DNA from 3 places in the Mycobacterium sp. NGS67 genome. Region 1 is predicted to be linked to each of the others. Evidence: riboswitches for the same ligand, from Rfam matches in the RefSeq annotation. Region 1 holds a riboswitch; each other region holds the start of a gene.
What was found. A riboswitch is a leader RNA that binds a small molecule or an ion and turns the genes downstream of it on or off. The one in region 1 is predicted to bind cobalamin.
Positions count from the first base shown of each region.

Region 2: linked by a shared signal. The riboswitch ahead of AC5Y4D_RS06105 (PPE family protein) and the one ahead of AC5Y4D_RS13565 (PPE domain-containing protein) in region 1 are both predicted to bind cobalamin.
Region 3: linked by a shared signal. The riboswitch ahead of AC5Y4D_RS11825 (PPE family protein) and the one ahead of AC5Y4D_RS13565 (PPE domain-containing protein) in region 1 are both predicted to bind cobalamin.

Region 1 is NZ_JCALCF010000012.1:52,745-58,458, reverse strand. It holds gene metE (5-methyltetrahydropteroyltriglutamate--homocysteine S-methyltransferase) at 1-518, shown strand, start outside; gene AC5Y4D_RS13575 (DUF3556 domain-containing protein) at 615-2,348, opposite strand; gene AC5Y4D_RS13570 (cobyric acid synthase) at 2,388-3,866, opposite strand; cobalamin riboswitch at 3,945-4,197, shown strand; gene AC5Y4D_RS13565 (PPE domain-containing protein) at 4,317-5,714, shown strand, end outside.
Region 2 is NZ_JCALCF010000005.1:82,554-88,267, reverse strand. It holds gene AC5Y4D_RS06115 (PPE family protein) at 1-138, opposite strand, end outside; gene AC5Y4D_RS06110 (polysaccharide deacetylase family protein) at 531-1,409, shown strand; gene AC5Y4D_RS06105 (PPE family protein) at 1,933-3,657, opposite strand; cobalamin riboswitch at 3,721-3,899, opposite strand; gene AC5Y4D_RS06100 (DUF732 domain-containing protein) at 4,650-5,678, opposite strand.
Region 3 is NZ_JCALCF010000010.1:94,409-100,122, forward strand. It holds gene AC5Y4D_RS11815 (ABC transporter ATP-binding protein) at 1-757, opposite strand, end outside; gene AC5Y4D_RS11820 (ABC transporter ATP-binding protein) at 754-2,526, opposite strand; cobalamin riboswitch at 2,731-2,910, shown strand; gene AC5Y4D_RS11825 (PPE family protein) at 2,994-4,580, shown strand; gene AC5Y4D_RS11830 (PE-PPE domain-containing protein) at 4,568-5,714, shown strand, end outside.

The DNA of each region.
Region 1 (5,714 bases):
ACGAGACGGTGGACCTGCAGTCGGCCGGGATCGCGGTGATCCAGGTCGACGAGCCGGCGCTGCGGGAGCTGCTGCCGTTGCGCCGCGCCGAGCAGGACGAGTATCTGACGTGGGCGGTGGGAGCTTTCCGGTTGGCCACCTCCGGTGTCGCCGACTCGACCCAGATTCACACCCACCTGTGCTATTCGGAGTTCGGCGAAGTGATCGGCGCGATCGCCGACCTGGACGCCGACGTCACCTCGATCGAAGCGGCCCGCTCACACATGGAGGTGCTCGACGATCTCAACGCGATCGGCTTCTCCAACAGCGTAGGGCCGGGGGTCTACGACATCCATTCACCGCGGGTGCCGAGCACTTCGGAGCTGGCCGAGTCGTTGCGGGAGGCGCTGAAAGCCGTTCCCTCGCGGCGCCTTTGGGTCAATCCTGACTGCGGGCTCAAGACCCGCAATGTGGACGAGGTGACCGCGTCGCTGGAGCACATGGTGGCCGCCGCCAAACAGGTCCGCGCGGGGCTCTAGTTCCTTGCGCGAGCAGACGCAGAATCGCGTTCCGCCGGGGCGAAACATGCGATTCTGCGTCTGCTCGCGCTACTCGGGCGACTCGGGCGACTCGCGCTACTCGGGCGACTCGGATAGCACCTGGACCGGCACGTCGTCGGCCCAGGGCTGGCGGGTCACCATGTCGGCGACCCGGACGTAGCCGCGCTCGAATTCGCCTGTGGCAGCGTCGTATAACCGATAACGCTGGGTCTGCCGGTGGATCGGCTGCGCGTCGAGCAGCACCACCCGCACCTCGCCGGGCTCGAACTGGCAGCGTCGCTGCATCGCCTGGATCAGCTGCTCGTTGTGCATGTGGCCGTCGCCGAAGTTCCAGCCGATCGCGGTGCTGCAGATCCGTTCCCCGTCGGTGATGACGTAGTCCTCCTCGTTCTGCCCGGCCATCGCGCGGTGCGCCAAGGTGAACAGCGCGCGGCCGTGCGTGTTGAAGCCGCGGAACGCATATCCCATGTAGATGGGGATCTGCGCGGCCTCCGGACTGCCGTAGAACCGCTCCAGCTGAGCCTGCGGCATGCTGGCGATCGCGACGATGCCGCGCGAAATCTTTTCGCTCGCCGAGGGTTTGATGCACCACAGCGTGGTGTCCCAGTTCCCCGCGTAGTACCGCATCCCGGGCAGGAAGGAGATCTTGCGCGGGAACAGGTTGCCCGCGATCACGGTGCCCACCAACGCGGTGAACAGAAGCGCCACCGGGACAGGGTGTCTGACATCATCGAGACCGAGCGTGGGATGGCCGACGAACAGCGTCAGCACCCCGAAGATCATGAAGACGTTCCACTCCAGCGGGACACCCATCGGGATCGCGGACAGGATCCCCAAGTGGAAGATCACCATGGCGATGGCGGCGACTTTGAGTTGCCAGCCTCCCTCGGCGAAGAACAGCGCCACCGGCACGAACATCTCGATGAACGTGCTGGCGTGGGCCAACATGCGCGACAAACGTCCGGGCCGCAGGTCGTCGGGAAACTTCTCGAAGAACCGCCGCTTGAGCCAACGGGTCCGGATCAGCGGGTTGTTGGACATCATCGTGGAGATGACGAACGGGAAGTGCTTGTTGAGCTTGGACGTGGCCGCGCCCATCCAGATCACCAGGAACACCAGTTTGCCGGCGACGATCATGTCGATACCGCCGAACAGGAAGGTCACCGTCAGCGACCCGTAGACCTCGCCGCGGGCGGCCAGGAAGATCACCTTGTCGCGCAACCCGCACGCGCCCAGCACCAGCAGGATCGCCACGATCTGCCATGTCGGCAGCAGCCCGACCTTGCTGCCCACCTCCGGCATCGGCCCACTGCCGTCGGTGAACAACGCGGTGACCAACAACAGCAGCAGCAGCGCGTACAGCGCGACGTCCAGCGGCTTGCGTTTGGTGCCGAAAGTCAGCGGAACGCGATCCGGCCACGGTGGCAGGCGGATGGTGCCGAACCGCAGCCAGTACAGGATCGAGCCCAGCGGCGGGAAGAACCGGTTGTTCAGCGGCCCGAAGCCGCAGCCCAACCCGACCACCTCGAACAGCATCGTGTACAGCACGATCTTCTCGAAGACGATGGGTTCGGCGTACCAGGCGCGGACATTGGTGAACCCGTCAATTCCTTTGGTGCTCAACACGATCAGCCAGCCGACCAAGATATAGAGCAGGATCTTGACCACGTAGAACAGGTGCAGCACCACCGGCGTGCCGAAGCCGACCTCGGCCCAGTGCCGGGCCATCGGGCGGATCCGCTCGCTACGGGTGCCCTTGCTCCATTCGGCGAAGTCGACTTCCGGAAGTTGGGGCTTGAGAAATCCCATGGTTTGACACATTAGAACGTGTTCTAGCGCTGCGGGACCTCACGGCGCTCCCGGCGGGAGGAAGGGCAGTTCCGGCGGGCAGCCGTGCCGGGCGAGTCCGAGGACGGCGTCGACGTCGAGGTGGCGTTCGACGAGATCGCCGAGCAGGTCGAGACGGCGCTCGCGGGCGGCCGAGAAGCAGGTGCCCGACGGGTCGAGGCCCAGCGTTTCGCGCAGGAACGCCGCGCGCAGGTGGTCGTCTTCCAGGGCGCCGTGCCACATCGTGCCGAACACCTGTGCGTCACGCGCACCGCCGAGGAACTCCGCCACATCCGCGCCGCGGGTGATCCTGCCGTGGTGAATCTCGTATCCGGACGCGGCCACGCCCAGCGCCTCGCCTTGCGGCCGTCGCAGCACTTTGCGGGCGTCGAACGTGGTCTCCACGTCGAGCAGACCCAGCCCCGCGACCTCGGTTGCCGGTGGACCTTCGACGCCGTCCGGGTCGCGGATCACCCGGCCCAGCATCTGGAAACCACCGCAGATGCCGAGCACGGGCTTACCCGCCGCCGCGTGCGCTGACACCGCCCGGTCCAGGCCCCTGTCCCGCAGCCACGCCAGATCGGCAACCGTCGAGCGGGTGCCCGGCAGCACGATCAGGTCCGCATCGCCCAGGGCACGGCCGTCGGAGACGAACACGATGTCCAATCCGGGCTCCAGGCCCAGCGCGTCCACGTCGGTGAAGTTGCTGATCCGGGGTAGTCGCACGACGGCCACGCGGCACGCCGCCGGACCCGACGCGCGTCGTCCCGCCAGGTCGAGTGCGTCCTCGGAGTCCAGCCACAGGTCGGGATGCCACGGCACGGTGCCGTACACCCTGCGCCCGGTGACCCGTTCCAGATCCCGCAGCCCCGGCGCGAGCAGGTCGAGGTCGCCGCGGAACTTGTTCACCACGAACCCCGCGACCAGCGCCTGGTCCTGGACGGACAGCAGCGCGACGGTGCCCAGGAACGCCGCGAACACGCCGCCTCGGTCGATGTCGCCGACCACGAGGGTCGGCAGCCCCGCGTGCCGGGCCAGCCCCATGTTGACGTAATCGCCTGCGCGCAAGTTGATTTCGGCCGGACTGCCGGCGCCTTCGGCGATGACTACGTCGTAGCGGCCGGCGAGGTCGTCGAAGGCCCGGTGCGCCGCCTCGGCCAGCGCGCGCCGTCCTTGCAACCAGTCCGACGACTCCAGCGCACCCCAGGGCTGCCCCAGCAACACCGCGTGGCTGCGGTGATCGCTACCCGGTTTGAGCAGGACGGGGTTCATCGCCGGCTCGGGCGGGACCCGCGCCGCCAGGGCCTGCACCCATTGCGCCCGGCCGATCTCCGCACCCGCACCGTCCGGGCCGGTGCAGACCATCGAGTTGTTGGACATGTTCTGCGCCTTGAACGGCGCCACCCGCACCCCGCGTCGGGCCAACGCGCGGCACAATCCCGCGGTGACGGTGCTTTTTCCGGCGTCACTCGTCGTACCCGCCACCAGCAGACCTGACATCAGCACGAGCATGCCACTGTCACCGAATGTGCTCCTGACCACTGCTTGACCACTGGTCCGAAGGCGGCGGTGTCGAGTAACCTTGAGCCCGCAGCTGGTTTGCTGGTGACATCGTGACCGTCGCCGGCGTCGAGGGGCCGAACGCTATTTCAGGTTCGCTCCGAGAGGGAACCCGGTGGGAATCCGGGACTGTCCCGCAGCGGTATGCAGGAACGACCGCCGTCAAGCGCACTGGCCCACAGTCCGGGCTGGGAAGCGACGGCCAGTAGGTACATCGATCAGTCGGTGTGTGCCTGTGAGTCCGAAGACCTGCCAGCTGCGCCGGACGCGTCGTGTCCGGCGCCCGGCGCCTCGTGGAGTGGGCGGACGGTCTTTGCTGGAACGCAATTGTTCCGGGACTGGACGTTCCGAGGATGGCGGCGGGCATCCCGCCGCACCGAAGGAACGTCGATGACCGCCCCGATCTGGCTGGCTTCGCCGCCGGAACTGCATTCGGCGCTGCTGAGCAGTGGCCCCGGGCCAGGCCCACTGGAGGCGTCCGCGGCCGAATGGACTTCGCTGAGCGTCACCTACGCCGAGGTCGCCGACGAGTTTTCCGCCCTGCTCGGCGGTGTCCAGGCCGGCGCCTGGGCAGGTCCGACCGCGGCAGCGTACGCAGCCGCTCACGTGCCGTATCTCGCGTGGCTGCGGCAAGCCTCGGCAGATTCCGCTACGTTCGCGGCCCGCCAGGAAGCCGCGGTCGCGGCCTATGCGTCGGCCCTGGCGACGATGCCGACTCTGGTCGAACTGGCTGCCAACCACGTCGCGCACGGCGTGCTGACGGCGACCAATTTCTTCGGCATCAACACCATCCCGATCGCGCTCAACGAAGCCGACTACGCGCGGATGTGGATCCAAGCCGCGACCGTGATGGGCACCTACGAGGCCGTCTCCGCCGCGGCGCTGGCAGGCATACCGCCTTCCGGACCGGCCCCGCAGGTCCTGAAATCCGAGACTCCGGCCACCGCGGAAGCGGCGGCGGATCCGCTGCAGCAGTTCCAGCAGTGGGCGTGGCAGATGTATACGTCGTTCTACGACAACGTCATTCAGCCGTTCATCGATTCGACGACCACCATCCCGTTCTTCCAGGAGATGTTCGGGGGTTTCAATCCCTACCTCATCATCCTGGGTAATCCGCTGACCTATTTCAGTCCGCTCAACATCGCGTTCGCCATCGGCTACCCGATGGACATCGGCACCTATGTGGTCCTGCTGTCGCAGATGTTCTCTTTTGTCGCACTCGATCTCGCTGCCGCGTTCGCTTCGGGCAACCCGTTGACCATCGGCTTCACCATCATGTTCGTCACCGTCGAGATCTTCGGCACGGTGATCACCGACACCATCGCATTGCTCAAGACGACGCTGGAAAGCACTCTCGCGCTGACGTTGACATTGGTGCCGTTGCTGACCACCCCGTTGGTGCCGCTGGCCGCCGGTGCGGTGCTGGCGCCGATCGGCGTCAAAGGGCTGCTGGCGCTGGCGGCGGTGCCTGCGCCGCCGGTGACCGGTGTACCTGGCGCACCCGCGCTGGCCGCGCTCGCGGCGAGCCCTTCGCCTTCCACGCCGAGCCCGGCACCGTCGCCCGTCGAGGTGACCGCGTCGGCCCCGACGCCGGGAACGCCGCCACCGACCGCCGCGCCGCCGACGACGACCGGCACTGGGGTGGGTGCGCACCTGAATGCGTTCGACTACCTGGTAGGCGACCTGGGTTCGACGGCCAAGCGGGTGGCCAGCGGTCGCGCCCGGAAGCCGGCGGCCGAACCCGACAGTGCCGAGATCCCGGCGCCCGCCCCGGCGCCGGAGGAGCTC
Region 2 (5,714 bases), on a different contig from region 1:
TCCGTCGGCCACCTGCATGTACTCGGTGCTCAGCGCTGACCACGCCGCGGCGGCCGACAACAACGGGCCGGGGCCCGGACCGCTGCTAAGCAGCGTCGAATGCACCTCAGGCGGCGACGCCATCCACATCGTGCCCATCTGAACCCTCTTCCCCAAGCACCCCAGCTTCGAACCTTACTGGGTTTGAAAATCGTTTTCAACACGGGCGAAAATCAGCTCGCTGAAGTGATTGCCCGACCGCGAGAGGGGCCATGGCGCGTAGGTGCGCGGTCCTATGGCCGGCCCATTTAAGGAGGGAAACCCGATAGCGGGCCCGCACCGGGTGGCCAAGCTACTGGTCGCAGACGAGCACGCCCGCAATCCCGACCGATAGACCATCCCCGACAAGGTCCACAGTGACCGCCCGCTGGCGCCGAAACTGCTCGACCAGCCCAAAATCGTTGATGTCCCGGTCTGCTCGGTGGATGCCGGAGGCCACCTTGGGCGTAGGCTCCGCCGGATCGGTGCGGACACAGATTAGGAGGGGAGCGATGGTGGTCAGACTGCGCATGAGCCGCCGCAACGGCTGGGCGGTGGTGGCGGCCGCCGTTGTCGTGGTCGTGGTGGCGGCAGCGATCGGGGCTGCAGTGTGGTACCGCCGCGCACAGGACCCCGATCACGTGGATTGCCACAAGGCCAAGTGCGTGGCACTGACGTTCGACGACGGGCCGACCCCGTTTACCGACCGGCTGTTGCAGGTGCTACATCAGCGTGACGCGAAGGCGACGTTCTTCTTGATCGGCAACAAGGTGGCCCGCGATCCACAAGCGGCCAAGCGCATCGTCGACGCAGGCATGGAGGTAGGCAACCACACCTGGGAACACCCCAATATGACCACGATCGATCCAGCCCAGATCCCGCGACAGTTGGCGGCCGCCTCCCAAGCCATTGCCGCGGCGATCGTATACAAACCCACACTGCTGCGCACCGCCGGCGGGCTGATCAACGACGTCGTGCTCAGCGAAGCCAGAAGGCAGGGCCTGGCCGACGTCAACTGGGATGTCATCCCGTACGACTGGATCAACGACGCCAACACCGCCGCCACACGCTCCATGCTGATCACCCAGATCAAGCCCGGATCAGTGGTGCTGCTACACGACACCTATTCCAGCACCGTGGATCTGGTGTATCAGTTTCTCCCGGTGCTGGCGGCCAACGGCTATCATGTGGTCACGGTAAGTCACCTCCTTGGCTCGCGTTCACCGGGCAGCAGTTACGGAGGGCGGGAAAACGGGCCCCCAGTCAACTTGTTGCACGACATCGATCCCGCGGCCATACCGACGTTGCCGGCTACCGCGTCGTCGAAGCCCGCGCCGAACATCCCGATCACCGATCTGCCGAACCAAAGTGCAGGCGGCCCACCGCAATAGGGTCGCCCTCACTATTGGGGTCCGCATCAAATCGACCACCAATTAAGCTCGCAGAACAACACCAGCCGCAAGATCACCCGATGCCAGACACGACGCGCTGATCTTCGACGGCTCCCCCGCTAGTCAACACCTAGCCGTTCATTCAACGTCGGCTCGCGACTTGGTAGCAGGGGGCCGAGCACCGGTCAAGGTGTCGCTGGCCCCGCCTCGAAGCCTCGACTCGCTGGGCGGAGTGTTCCCTGGGTGGTTTGGCCATCGCGGCCGATGACGAGCTGAGGACCGCGACAACCTGCGCTGAGGCCGGATCTGGTCGCGGCTCGGCGCTTTCGGCGCCGGGGAAGCCGATCGCGCGGCTGTTCCGGTAGGTCTCGATGACCGCGAGTAGTTCGGCTTCGATGGGCACGCTGCGTTGTGGGCCGCCTTCAACTTTGGCGGCATGTTGGCCCGCTTCGGTTCCGTGAGAAATCAGCGGTCGAGGCCGGTGGCGTGCGGCCATCGCGCACTTGCCTCCCGTCCCGCCGGGCTATGGGTTGCCGCCTACCCCGTCGTCCGGTTGGGAGTTCGACGCCGAGTCGGCGGCCCAAGTGCCCGGCATCATCGGCATGCGCGGACCGCCACCAAACGCGTCGTCGGCCAGTGTGATCAAACCGGCCGCCGCAGAGATGTTCGGACGCGGCACGGTTCCGGCGAACCCCAGCGTTCTCGCGCCCTGATTTGAAGCCGACGAACCGCCCGCATCGGGCTCCAAATCCATGTATTCGTAGCCGCGACCCAGCATAGTGACCTTCGCCCGCCGGCGCCGCGGTGCCGCGGACGGCTCGGGGGGAGTCGCCGCGGCACCGGGGGCCTCGGCACTGTCGGGTGCGGGTGCTTTCTTCCGGGCACCGGCGCCGGCCGCGCGTTTGGCAGCTGAGGCAAGGTCACCGACCAGGTAGCCGAAATTTTCCATCCCCGCACCCATACCTAGGCCCGCGCCCGCCCCACTCACCGACGGTGGCGCGGCCGCCGGCGGCGGCGCTCCGGGCGCGGGTGTCGAAGCGATCGCCTCCGCGGGAGGCGGTGTCGGGGACGCACTAGAGGAGAGAATGCTGGGGGCAAGCGCCGCAAGGGGCGGCGTGGCGGGCACCACAGGAGGCGCCGGCGGCGATGCTACGGCGGCCAACGCCGCCAGGCCCTTGACGCCGATCGGTGTCAACACCGCCGCTGCAGCCAACGGCACCAAAGGAGCAGTCAGCAGCGGCACCAGAACCGTGATCAGCACGATCGTCTGCTCTAGCAGAGTCTTCAGCAACGCGATGGTGTCGGTGATGATCGTGCCGACGGCTTCGACGGTGACGAAGAGAATGGTGAAACCGATGGTCGTCGGGTTACCCGACGCGAATGCCGCAGTGAGATCCAGGGAGATGTAAAAGAACGTCTGCGCCAAGAATGCGGCGTACTGACCGATGTCCATCGGGTAACCGAGCGCGAACGCGATGTTGAACGGGCTCAGGAACGAAAGTGGGTTACCCAGCAGTGGCAGGTACGGATCGAATCCGGCGAACATCGATTGAAAATACGGGCTCTCGAACAGAGCGTCGATTAACGGTTGGAAGTTGGCGTCGTAGTACTCGACGTATCCGATCTGCTCCAACCATTGAAAGAAGTCGTTCTGTTGGTCGGCGGGCAACGGGAACTGCCCATTGATAATCTTCGCCAGCGCTTGGGCTGCGTTGACGATGTACGGCGCCGACAGGGGATGCGAAGCAGCCGCCACCAGCGCATCGATGAGCTCTTGATAGGTGCTCATCACCGTCGCGGCCTGAATCCACATCCGCACATAGTCGGCTTCGTTCAGGGCGATCGGGATCGTATTGATGCCAAAAAAATTGGTGGCTGACAGCACCGCGTGCGTGGCGTGGTTAGCGGCCAACTCCAGCAGCGTCGGCATGTCGGCCAGGGCGGTCGTGTACGTGGCTGCCGCAGTTTCTTGTCGCACAGCGGTGGCCGCGCTGTCGGCGCTGGCCTGCGCCAGCCACGCCAGGTAAGGCGCATGGGCGGCCACGTAGGCAGCAGCAGTCGGGCCGTCCCAGGTCCCGGCCTGCACCGCCGCCAACACCGCCATGAGTTCTTGAGCTGTCTCCGCGTATTCGGAGCTCAGCGAAGTCCACGCCGCCGCGGCAGCGAGCAACGAGCCTGAGCCCGGGCCGCTACTTAGCAGCGCCGAGTGCACCTCGGGCGGTGCGGCCATCCAAATCGGGGCGGTCATCGGAATGCCGGCCTGAGCCATGCGAGCATCGACGATCAGCTCTCTCGGGGTACACCGCCCCGGGTCGCAGGACGCGATGACGCGAGTCTCCTGGCTCTCGGATCGCTGCTCGCCTCGCCTTCCAGCTTTCGCCGTGGCCTATGAGGGTCGCTTCCCGATTACAGTGGCGGGACCGCACCGGATTCACACCGGCTTCCTACTTCGTCATTGCCTTACGTGTTACATTGTCGCACTCCACTGGTCCACGCAAATGACAAATCAGCGAGATTGCTAGTACCGATTGAATACACATGCACGGTCACCGGGACCCCGTGAATAGTCCACGCGTTCTGCAGTGAGTCCCTAGGTCCTGTGTCTCGTCGGCTGAGGGTGCTTAACCCCCGGTAGTGGATGCCTGCAATGCAACGGCTCGACCCCGGCATGGCGGCTGACAGAAGAAGCCACCGACAAGGTCCAGCAACGCCGACAGCGTTACGTTGACGACGACGTCCACGCGCCGAGCGTGATCACCCTTAACGCGGTCGCCTCATGGCCATTGGCGGCCTCGCGGATCCGCAGGCCAGCCCGGACCATTGGATCTCCCACCATCCGCTCACCGACGAGGTGGTTGAGCAAAAACCCGACAAAACATCCGACTGCAGCCATTGCGGCCCATCTCGCCTCGCGATTGGCGATGGCGCAACTCTGGTAGCTCGGCGGAGAGGCAGCGATCGCCGCCGGGCCTGGACATCCGAGAGCGGCTCGGCGATCTGCAGCTCCTTCAAGATCAACTGCGACCGACTCGATGACTGCGATTCGGTAGAGACTGCTAATCGTCTGGTCCGCAACGGGCTCTCACACGGGACGTCCGACTCCAACGGCTGGCCGATCAGCTGCATGGGGTTGGCCACGAGTTGCTCGGCAGCGTAATCGATGGGCGGATGCCCGCGCCGCCGCCCTGCCCATTCCGAGCTCAGCCTCCGCATTGCGGCAACCTCATTCACGCCGTCGGCCTATCCCGGGTCAGCGGCGGGCTCTGTCAAAGGCCGGGGCGCGGTTCCTGTTTCATGGTGCGACTCTGATAATGCCTGGCGGCATGGAAGGCGTAGGAGAAGGCTCCATCGGGCCGCGACCGCGGTCGCCGCCGCCAGCGCCACCGCTGCCGGCACCGCCGCCACCACCGCTGCCGGCACCGCCGTCACCACCGCCGCCACTGCCAGCAGCACTCCCCGGCAGAGGAGCATTGGCGGGAGCGCCACCTGTTGCGTCGGGGGCGGCGGCTCCTGGGGCGGCGGGGGCTCTTGGGGTGGCGCTGGCGGCGGCTCCCGAGGCGGGGGTGGCGGCTCCTGAGGTAGCGGCGGCGGCTCCTGGGGCAGGGGCGGCGGCTGCTGCGGTGCGGGTGTCCGTGGGGGTAGGAGGACATGCGCTGGCGGAGGCGATGGCACCGGAATCTGAGGTGGACTCGGCGCGACGGTCTCCCCTGTAGAAACGGTTTCGACCAGCGGAGCGAGAAGCGAGTTGCAGTCTGATCGGTCGCCGCAGCAGGGGCCCGCAACAAAGACGCCGCCGCCCATCGAGTAAAGCCGTCGCACCACCCCGCTGGATGCCCGTTTCCGGCCCGCCGCCGGCGTGTTGATCATGACCGGCGCCGGCAGGCGGCAGCGCAAATCGCATTCTGAGGTCACTGTGCTGTGCGTGTACGCAGCAACCCGGGGCGTGGGTTCATTCAATCCGGGCGCGGAATTAGCCGTGACAGGGGCCAACTTGTCCTGGTTGAAGGGGCAGTAGACCTGCACAGCCGCAGTGACGAAGCGGGAGAAGGTGCGTGTGAGGCGGTCGCGACGGTATTGGCGCAGGTTCGGGTCATGGTTGACCGCAAAGTTGGTCATCGACTCGACTACGCCATCGAACGGCATGCCGCCGTCAAGGCGGCCACAAACCTCATGGGCTAGCGCAATCAGGCTCGGTACGTTCTCGAGGGCGGGAATGCCATGTCTGTCGAGCGATGCCAAAAACTGGTCGTCCTGGCTCGGGTCGGCCACTGCTGCACTGCCCGCAGGATTGCGGCGCCGACCAAT
Region 3 (5,714 bases), on a different contig from region 1:
TGCCGAAGCACCCGATCAGACCCCACGCTCCGCGGATCGTGAGCCGGGATTGCGAGCGTTGTTGCCGGACAAGGGAATCCTCGATCGTGCCGAGTTCGCGGTGGCTCAACACGCCGTAGGCGCGCAGCGTGGGTTGCAGCCGGGCGTATTCGACGATCCGGGACGCGGTGACGCCGATGTCGTGCTCGTACTGGTCGTCGTTGCGGTGCACGACCGACATGAACATCCGCAACGACAGCACACACAGCACCGCGCCGAGCGTCAATGCCAACCCGATCCGCCAGTCGCTCAGGTAACTACCGAGGATCAGCGTGACCGGCGCACTCACGCCGACGACCAGGTACCGCAGCAGGTGTGCCGGGAAATCGGCGAGATCCGTCGCATCCTTGGCGACCAGACGCCCGATGGGCCCGGTCCGGTCGGCACCGAACCAGCCGATCGGCAACGCGGCCAGATGGTTTCCGATCCGATCGTGGAAATTGGTCAGCACGTCGGTGCCGACGCGATAGCCCAGCGAAGTGCTCCAGGCCAGCAACCCGTGATGGGCGACCACGGTCACGCAGATGGCCGCGATCCAGAACCACAGATCGCCCCCGCGCACCGGTCGTTCGAAGAGGACGCCGAGCAACGGAACCACGAACAGGAAACCCAGACCTTGCAGCACTCCCTGCACGGCTTGCACGACGAGCATGGTGCGCAGCTGCCGGCGGCCGCGGTCATCGAGCAGGTCGAACAGGTAACGGATGATCGTGCTCATCGCCGCGCCTCCAACTGCTCGGCGACACCACGTTCTGCCTCGCGTTCCCGTCTCCACAGTTGTGCATAGATTCCGTTGTGCCCCAACAATTCCGGGTGGCTGCCGGTTTCGGCAATGCGGCCGCCGTCGAGGACGACGATGGTGTCGGCGCCTCGGACGGTGCTGAGCCGGTGCGCGATCACCAGCACCGTCCGGTCCGCGGCGACCGCGCTCAGCGCGTCTTGGATCCGGGCCTCGTTTTCCGGGTCGGCGCTGGCGGTGGCTTCGTCGAGGACCAGGATCGGGCGGTCGGCCAGGATCGCGCGGGCGATACAGACGCGCTGCCGTTCACCACCCGAGAGCGCAGCGTCCTCGCCGACCACCGAATCGAATCCGCGCGGCAACATCTCGATCCTGGACAAGATCTGCGCCCGGCGGGCGGCCTCCCGCACGGCTTGATCGTCGGCGTCGGGACGGCCCAACCGGATATTGTCGCGAATACTCATGGCCGACAACAGGTGCGAGTCCTGAAAGACAAACGCGACGTGCCGATACAACGTCGCCGGGTCGATCCGGCGCAGGTCGACCCCGTACAGCTCGACCGCCCCGTCGCACGGATCGTCGAACCGCGGCAACAGCTTGGCCAGGGTGGACTTTCCGGAACCGGACGGACCCACCAGCGCGGTGATCGTGCCCCGCTCGAGACAGAGATCGATCCCGCTCAAGGCGACCGTGTCGCCGTAGGTGACGCGCACCCCGCGCAGCCGCACCACCGGGCCCGGTGTCGCGGGATCGAGTTCGGCCGGGCGGTGCGGCACCGGAAGTTCCGCAGTCCCAAGCATTTCCCGGATCTCGCGGGACACCTGCAACCCGGTGACCAACGGGTGTATCGACATCAGCAACGTCATCCAGTTCGACGTGATGACGGTGCCGAAGACGGCGAATGCGATGAAGTTCTGCAGCGGGAGGTCGCCGTTGGCGGTCAAGATCCCGCCGGTCGTCGCGACCGCGAGCAGGATGCTGGGCGGTGACAGCAGGATTTCGGCGGTGACGCTGGCCACGCTGGTGGATTTGGCCCAGTCGAGGAAGAAGTGCGCGAACGCGCGGGACACTTCCTGGAACCGACGACTTGCCGCGCCCGGCGTGCCGAAGGCTTTCACCACACCGATGCCGTTCACGAACTCCACGGCCGCGCTGTTGAGCCGCCTCAACCAGTCCATGTACTCCGGATACTTGGTTCCCGCACTGGCCGCCGCGCGCTGATACGCCGCCAGCCCGGCGCACACCGGTAGCAGCGTTACCAGCGCCATCCGCCAGTCCACGACGAACAGGTACCCGAAGGCCACCACGGGCGGCACCGCCGCCGCACTGACTTCCACGATCGAATGGGCCACGAGCCGATGCAGGGCCGCGACGTCGTCCTCGACGGCCTTCTTGACGATCCCGGAGTTGCGCTCGCCGAACCAGCCGAGCGGCACCCGACTCAACTTGGCCAGCAACTCCCGACGGATCCGGAACGACACCCGGATGTCGGCCAGATGTGTCATCACCCCGGCGGCCAGGACACCCAATTGCTTTGCCGCCAGCGCGATGACCGCCACCACCACGATCGGCCAGACGTCGGTGTTCCCCGCGAGGAGACGCCGGCTCACCTCTACGACGACGAACAGTGGTGCCATGCCGGCCAGTGCGCTGATCGCCGCCAGTAGCGCGCACGCGACAAGTGTTGGCCGAGCCGACCGCAGGATCGCCGGAGGGCGCCCGGGCCCCGCTGGACTGTCTCGTCGCACGCTTTTCCTCCGTCGCAAACTCTCGTGCTGCCGACCCGCGCAATACTGCTACGCCGAACACCAGCACCGAGCGGCGGCCGACTACATGCAAATTATTCGCAGGATTGTGGCAAATTGCCCGCCAAGCTGGCCCGCCAGGTTTATGGTCGGGGGAACAGGTGCTCTGCGGGGGTGACTTTGATTCTGCGAAGTGCGATCCGCCGGCCGACTCAAGTGCGACAATGTCGCCTGTACGGCGATGATGATGCAGGAAGCCGGTGCGAATCCGGCGCGGTCCCGCCACTGTCATCGGGGAGCGACCCTCACAAGCCACGGCCATTGGCTGGAAGGCGAGGCGAGCGGTGATCCGAGAGCCAGGACACTCACGTCATCGCATCCTGCTAACCCGGGGCGGAGCACCCCGGAGAGAGCTGGTGCCTCATGATGCGGCACGCCTGCGGTCGGTCCAGCGCTCGGCCTAGCCGCCGATGACGGTCTGGATGGGTTCCCCGCCGGAACTGCACTCGACGTTGCTGTCGAGCGGTCCGGGGCCGGGTCCACTCTTGGCTGCGGCCGCGGCGTGGAGCACGCTGAGCACCGAGTACGCCCAAGTGGCCGACGAGTTGACCGCGCTGTTGAGCGGGGTGCGCGGCGGCGCCTGGGAGGGCCAGAGCGCCGAGTCGTATGTGGCCGCCCACGCGCCCTACCTGGCCTGGCTGGTGCAGGCCGGCGCGGACAGCGCCGCGACCGCCGCCCGGCACGAGGCCGCGGCTACCGCCTACACCGCGGCCCTGGCCGCCATGCCTACGCTGGGCGAATTGGCAGCCAACCATGCCGTCCACGGCGTATTGGTGGCGACGAACTTCTTCGGGATCAACACCATCCCGATCACGCTGAACGAGGCCGACTACGTGCGAATGTGGATTCAGGCCGCCACCACCATGAGCGCTTATGAAGGGGTCTCGGCTGCGGCGGTGGCCGCGTCGCCGGACGCGACCGCGGCACCACAGATCGTCAAAGCAGAACCGGCCGCAGCAGCCGGAGATCCTTTTTCGACGATCACAGATTTCCTTGCCGCCGTGGAGCGAGTCTTCAACACCGTCGGCGGCGACAGTGGCGACCTGGTCTCGTATATCTTCAGCGTCCCCCCGGGCACCGACCCGATGACGTGGTTCGTCACCAAGATCGCCGACCTGTCGTCGCCGGTGAGCGGCTATCCCGCGCTGATGCAGGGACTGCTCAATGCGGCCGGTGACAACCCGCTGTTGCTGCTCGCGGCCTACGCCTTCGGTGGTGTGGCGATCGGCTACGACCTGTCCATCCAGGTCATCCAGTTTCTGGTCACCTTCCCACTGCTGGCGGCCGGACTGAGTCCGCTGCTGGTCGGCCCCACCCTCCTCGGCACCGGTGGCGCGCTGGGTATCGCCGAGGTAGCCCTCCATGTGCACGCGGGCATGGAATCAGTCCCGGGTCCCACCGACGTGCTTGCCGCGAACCCCGCCACCATGCCGGGTCCGGTTGCGACGGTGGCCGTTTCGAGCCCGGCCGTACCGGCGCAGGTTGTCGCGCCGGCCGCCCCGGTACCGGCTGCGGCTCCGATCGCATCGAGCGTTGCGGGCGCATCGCCACCGCCGGGTGCCGGTCCCGGGCAGTTTCCCTATCTCAGCGGCACGGGCAGGATGGATTCCGCGGCCGGCACCCGAACTGTCGTCAAGAAGAGGGCTTCGCGGCCGGACGTCGCGGCGGCCCCGGCCGCGGCAGCGGCTTCCGCAGCGGACAAAGCGCGGGAACGCCGTAAGCGGCGTGCCAAGGTCGACGTGAAGGGTCGCGGCTACGAATACATGGACCTCGAGCCCGTTTCCGACCCCGACGCCGCCGTCAGCTCCGATCGCGGCGCAGGTCCGCTGGGGTTCGTGGGAGCCACCCGGCGGACGGCCGGTGGTGAAGCCGCGGGGCTGGCCACGCTCACCGGTGACGCGTTCGGTGGCGGTCCGCGCGAGCCACTGATGCCCAGCACCTGGGCGCCGGACGAGTCGGGGTGCGCCGAGAAACAGGAGGGCATGTGTCAGCGCTGACCGTCGAACCCGACCTCTTGCGTTCGGCGGCAATGAATCTGGCGAGGATTCAGTCGTCGCTGGCGGAGGTGCAGGCGGCCGCCGCCAGTCCCACCACCGGATTGATTGCTGCCGCCGCCGACGAGGTGTCGACCCGGGTCGCGGCACTGTTCGCCGAGTTCGGCCAGCAGTATCAGGCGCTCAGCGCTGAGATCGCCGGGGTGCACCAACTGTTCGTTCGAACCTTGAGCACGGCGGCCGGCTCCTACCTGGCCGTCGAGGCATGGAACGCATCGGCACTCAACAGCGTTGCGCCGGAAGCTATTTCGGCACTCGCAGGCGTGAACACCCTGATCATGGGCGGCACCGGCAACCCGGTTCCGAATCCCGCTTACGTGATGAACATCTACCACACCTACATCGCGCCCATTGCTCCCACCGCCATCCCGACGGGTTTGACCACCCCGGAGCAGGGGTGGCCCCTGACCGGGCTGGGCAGCCTCACCTTCGACACGTCGATCGCGCGCGGTGTCGAGATATTGCGGCAGGCCGTCGCCGCTCAACCGCCGGGCACCCAGACCATCGTGTTCGGCTTTTCCCAAAGCGCCACCGTCGTGACCAATTACCTCAACGGCATCGCCGACGGTTCCATACCGGCACCCAACCCGGCCGATCTGAGGTTCGTCCTGGCCGGCAACCCCAACAATCCCAACGGTGGTCTCTACGAGCGCTTCACCGGTCTGTACATTCCGGGCTTCAACCAGACCTTCGGCGGAGCGACGCCGAACCTGGCCTACCCCACCGACATCCACACCATCCAGTACGACGGCTTCGCCCACTTCCCGCGCTACCCGCTGAACCTGTTGGCGTCCGCCAATGCCATCGCCGGCCTGTACTACGGGCACTTGAGCCCCACGCCCGCATACGAATACCTGACGCCGGCACAGCTCGCGTCGGCGATCGTCGCGCCGGTTTCCCCCGGGTCCACCGGCAGCACAACGTATTACCTGATTCCCAGCCAGGACCTACCGCTGCTGAGGCCGCTGAACTTGCCGCAGCCGCTGCTCAACCTGATCCAGCCGAATCTGCGGGTACTGGTAGATCTCGGCTACGGCGACATCGGCGGAGTGCACTCCGAATACGCGGATCTCCCCA